DNA from 2 places in the Vescimonas sp. genome. Region 2 is predicted to be linked to the other one. Evidence: predicted binding sites of a transcription regulator. Region 2 holds the regulator's gene; the other holds the start of a gene.

Region 1 (2,198 bases), on a different contig from region 2:
CTTGGCCACGGGCTTCAGACCGTACTTCTCCACAGCCTCGCCGGAGGCCAGCACGATGGCGGCAGCGCCGTCGTTGATGCCGGAGGCGTTGGCGGCGGTGACACGCTGGGTGCCCTTATCGGCAGCATCCTGTGCGCCGGTGACCTCAAAGGTGTGTACCACCTGAGGATTGGGGGACTCGGGACCCACGGGGAACGCGCCCTTCAGCTTGGCGATGCTGTCAGCGGTGACGCCTTCCTTCACGTACTCGTCGCGCTTGAACTCCACGATCTCCTTCTTCACCTTCACGGGGACGGCCACGATCTCATCGTCGAAGCGGCCGGAATCCCGGGCGGCGCAGGCCTTCTGCTGGGAGGCGGCGGCGAACTCGTCCTGCTCGCGGCGGGTAATGCCCCAGATGTCGTTGATATTCTCGGCGGTGGTGCCCATGTGATAGTTGTTATAGGCATCCCACAGACCGTCCTTGATCATGGTGTCCACCAGCTTCTTGTCGCCCATACGAGCGCCCCAGCGGGCGTCCATGGAGGCATAGGGAGCGGCGCTCATGTTCTCGGTGCCGCCGCAGACCACGATGTCGGAATCACCGGCCAGGATGGAGCGTGCGCCCTCGATGACGGACTTCATGCCGGAGCCGCAGACCATGCCGACGGTATAGGCAGGCACGGAGTAGGGGATACCGGCCTTAATAGAAACCTGACGCGCCACATTCTGGCCCTGTGCCGCAGTCAGGATGCAGCCGAACATCAGCTCATCCACGTTCTCGGGAGCAACGTTGGCACGCTTCAGAGCCTCCTTGACCACGATCGCGCCCATCTCGGCGGCAGGAGTGTTCTTCAGGGAGCCGCCAAAGGAACCGATAGCGGTTCTGCAGCAGTTGACAACATACAGGTCTTTCATGAAAAGTTACCTCCTATAAAAATTAAGCTTATTATACAGCATCGGATAACGGATGTCTACGGCTATGATAGTCAACTTTTTAACAATAGTCAACCACTAAATGCAACTTTGTTAAAAAATCGTCAAAAGGTCCATTTCAGCCCCTGCCCTTTCCGTCATTTTGACGGACACATGGCTCACTGCTGAGCCTGTGCAGGCTCCTGGGCCGCCTCGCTGCGCAGAGCCACCAGCTTCTCATAGAACGCGCCGGTGTCGATGGTGCTGTACAGGTCCTCATTGAACACCACGTTGGCGGTGGCTCTCCGGTCCGCCAGCAGGCTGCTGAAATAGGCGGGCAGCACGGCGGACAGATCGGTGTCCTCCTTCAGGAAGATGTAGTATCCCTCGTCCAGAGCCACCACGCCGGTAAGCTCACCGGTCTGGAGGGCCAGCGCCTGCTCACTGAGCGCGTCACCCTCCGCGGCGGCAAAGGTGATGCTGTCCTGCTGGTCCACCTCCCGCTCCTGACAGATGGCGGCGTGCTCGGCCAGCTTGTCCTCGGCCTCCTGCAGGCGCTTCAGATAGCCGTTAGCCTCGTCCTCTGCGCCGTCACCGGCGGGTACGAACACCACGCGGCCGGTGAGATAGTTGTTGTCCGCAGCGTACTGCGCCAGCGCCGCGCCGTCGGGATACAGAGCGCTGCCCTCAGTGCAGAAGGCGTCCTGCAAACGCTGATAGAGATAGGCCGTCTCGCGAATGTGGTCATAGGCTTCCTCGCTGATACCCTGGATAGCCAGCTGCCGCTGATAGGCCTCCTCGCCGCCGTAGTACGTCACATACTCCAGCCGCTGGGCGTCCAGCGCCTCCTGATCCTCATCGGTCAGGGTGATGCCGGCCTCCTCGGCCCACGCCCGCACCACGCTGTACAGCTTCACCGTCTCCAGCGTATCGGTCTGGGCATAGTCGCCGTAGGTGACGCCGCTGGTAAGCTCCGTGCTCCAGTCGATGCCCTGCACATAGGTGCTCAGGTACTCGCAGTCGTAGGCCAGCCAGTACAGGTACTCCTCGCAGGTGACGGTCTCGCCGTTCACCAGCAGCAGCTGTCCGTCGGGATGGAGCCCGCTGGCCTCGTACAGCAGGCCGTCGGTGCGGCTGCCCTTCTTCATACCGCCGGTGAGGGAGATGGCTCCTACCAGTGCCACGGACACCAGCACACCGGCGATCAAACGCACCCAGTTGTTTTTCATGGTTCATTTCCTCCTTCTTGGGGCTGCTGCCCCTGTAATTGTAATTCGTTCTGCTGCAAGCGCAGCTGCTCCACA
Region 2 (2,198 bases):
TGGGCTGCCGGACCGTGGCAGAGCGTATTTCATACAGAAGGCTGGGGCCGTCCGCCGCGTCCACCAGCGGAACCAGCACGGCGGAACCGCCGCGTGCGCCCATCAGGTCGGGCACGTGGCCGGTGTAGGCACGGCGCAGGGAGGAGAGATCCATGGCTTGTACGTCCTTTCTGAAAAAGCTCCCCCGCCGCAAGGCGGGGGAGTCCGATGGTCCGGCGGAGTGGATCAGCAGCCGCAGCCGCAGCCGTTGCTGGCGTTGTTCCCGCAGCCGCAGCCATTCCCGCAGCCGTTGCCGCAGAACAGGAACAGCAGAATGATGGCGATGATGATCCAGCAGCAGCTGCCGCCGCCAAAGCAGGAATTCTGATTACACATAGTGTGACCTCCTATGAAGAATTGACCGTCTTGCCGGTCTCATTCCCATAGTATGCCGGTCGCGGGAAAGTGTGCCCTTACGGGCGGGAGATACGGTAGCTCAGGGTCAGGAGGGTGTCCACAAAGTGGATGTCCTCGAAGAACACGCCGGGCTCATCGGTAGACAGCTCCACATTGGTAAAGTTCCAGAAGCCGCGGACGCCCAGAGCGATGAGCCGGTCAGCCAGAGACTGGGCCACGTTCTGAGGTACGGTGAGCACCGCCACGTCGGGGTGGTAGTTGGAGACATATTCCTCCAGCTCGTCCATGGCGCGGACAGTGATGCCGCGGATCTCCGTGCCCACAAGGGCGGGAGAGACGTCAAAGGCGGAGTCGATGCGGAAGCCCACCTTATCAAAATCAAAGTTCTGCAGCAGCGCGTGGCCCAGGTGGCCGGCGCCGATGACGATGATCTTGTGGCCGCTGTCGATGCCCAGAATGTGGCCGATCTCGGCGCGCAGCTCCGCCACGTTGTAACCGTAGCCCTGCTGGCCGAATTCGCCGAAGCAGCTGAGATCCTGGCGGATCTGGGAGGCGGTGATGTCCATCTTTGCGCCCAGAGAGTTGGAGGAGATGCGGACAACACCCTTGTTATACAGGTCGTCCAGATAGCGGTAATAGCGGGGAAGCCGATGGATCACCGCGTCGGAGATCTTCTGTTTCTTCATACAAAAACCTTCTTTTGGGATAGGATGCGGTGCGGGGGCACCTGAAATATAGTGATATTCTACCGCATGAGACGATAGTTGTCAACTTTTTTAACAATCTTTTTGAAAAAAGTTTTTTCAATCGCTTTACATCCGGCGGAAGAACTGCTATAATACTCTGGCTGATGGACAGCACACAACCCAATATGCGCCCGTAGCTCAGATGGATAGAGCGTTAGACTCCGACTCTAAAGGCCGCTGGTTCGAATCCAGTCGGGCGTACCAACACGAAAAAAGACACGCAGAAGCGTGTCTTTTTTCGTGTTGGTACGGTTTTGCAGCGCAAAACCGGTCGCCTGCGGGCGGGTGATTGAACACGAGTGGGGGAACCCGTCAAAGGTTCCCCCCTCACGCTCCCCCTTCCTTGCGATATGCGGGGGTGCGGACAACAAAAGTTGTGGGCAATCACACTCGCCTCCAAAAGCCCATGGCTTTTGGAGGTTGTCCTTTGCCGCAATTGACAAATACGGCTGTCCCATGGTACAATGAAACTCCAAAACAAGTGTGGATTTTTCTGGAGCATTGCCTTCATTTTTCGCCACGCATCCGACAGGGTGTGCGGCGTTTTTTATTAAGAGGAACGACGGATGAACATATTTTACCAACTCATCGGGTTCGGCGCACTGATCGCCATGGGTCTCAGCTACTGGCAGAATGACAAGCGTACCATCTTGCTGTGGCAGGTGGTGGCCAACCTGATCTTCGCCATCCACTACACGCTGCTCCACGCACGCTCCGGCGCACTGTGCAGCTTTTTCCAGATCGTCGTGCTGCTGCTTTTCCTATTGCAGGAGAAATTCAACTGGAGTAGACTGGTCACCGCGATACCCATCGTGGCAGTATTTCTGCTGATTGCCGTGGTGACCTATGAGACGCCAGTGACGGTACTGCCCATCGTGGCATCGTTGGTGGCGCTGCTGCCGTTCTTCCAGTCCAGGCAGCGGGTGATACAGGCGGCGGGCATTGCCAGCGGCCTGTCGTGGCTGGTGTATGTCATTGCGGTACGGTCGTATTCCGGCATGGTGACAGAGTCGGTACTGACCATCATCACGGCGGCGTCCCTGCTGAAGAAGGAAT

The links. Region 2 encodes Rex, which represses fermentation and respiration genes when NADH is low (regulators of the CRP and FNR family bind a similar motif). Its sites were predicted from a motif close to ATTGTTAANNNNTTAACAAT; they were not measured.
Region 1: a site for Rex is predicted at 965-984, ahead of ACZM22_RS02710 (acetyl-CoA C-acetyltransferase). Genes of this name have one in related genera too.

The regions. Positions count from the first base shown of each region.
Region 1 covers NZ_DBLZXX010000001.1:582,056-584,253, reverse strand. The annotation lists gene ACZM22_RS02710 (acetyl-CoA C-acetyltransferase) at 1-897, opposite strand, end outside; gene ACZM22_RS02705 (hypothetical protein) at 1,074-2,123, opposite strand; gene mfd (transcription-repair coupling factor) at 2,120-2,198, opposite strand, start outside.
Region 2 covers NZ_DBLZXX010000015.1:32,833-35,030, forward strand. The annotation lists gene ACZM22_RS08830 (NUDIX hydrolase) at 1-154, opposite strand, end outside; gene ACZM22_RS08835 (hypothetical protein) at 226-375, opposite strand; gene ACZM22_RS08840 (redox-sensing transcriptional repressor Rex) at 453-1,082, opposite strand; tRNA gene ACZM22_RS08845 (tRNA-Arg) at 1,270-1,346, shown strand; gene ACZM22_RS08850 (YgjV family protein) at 1,709-2,198, shown strand, end outside.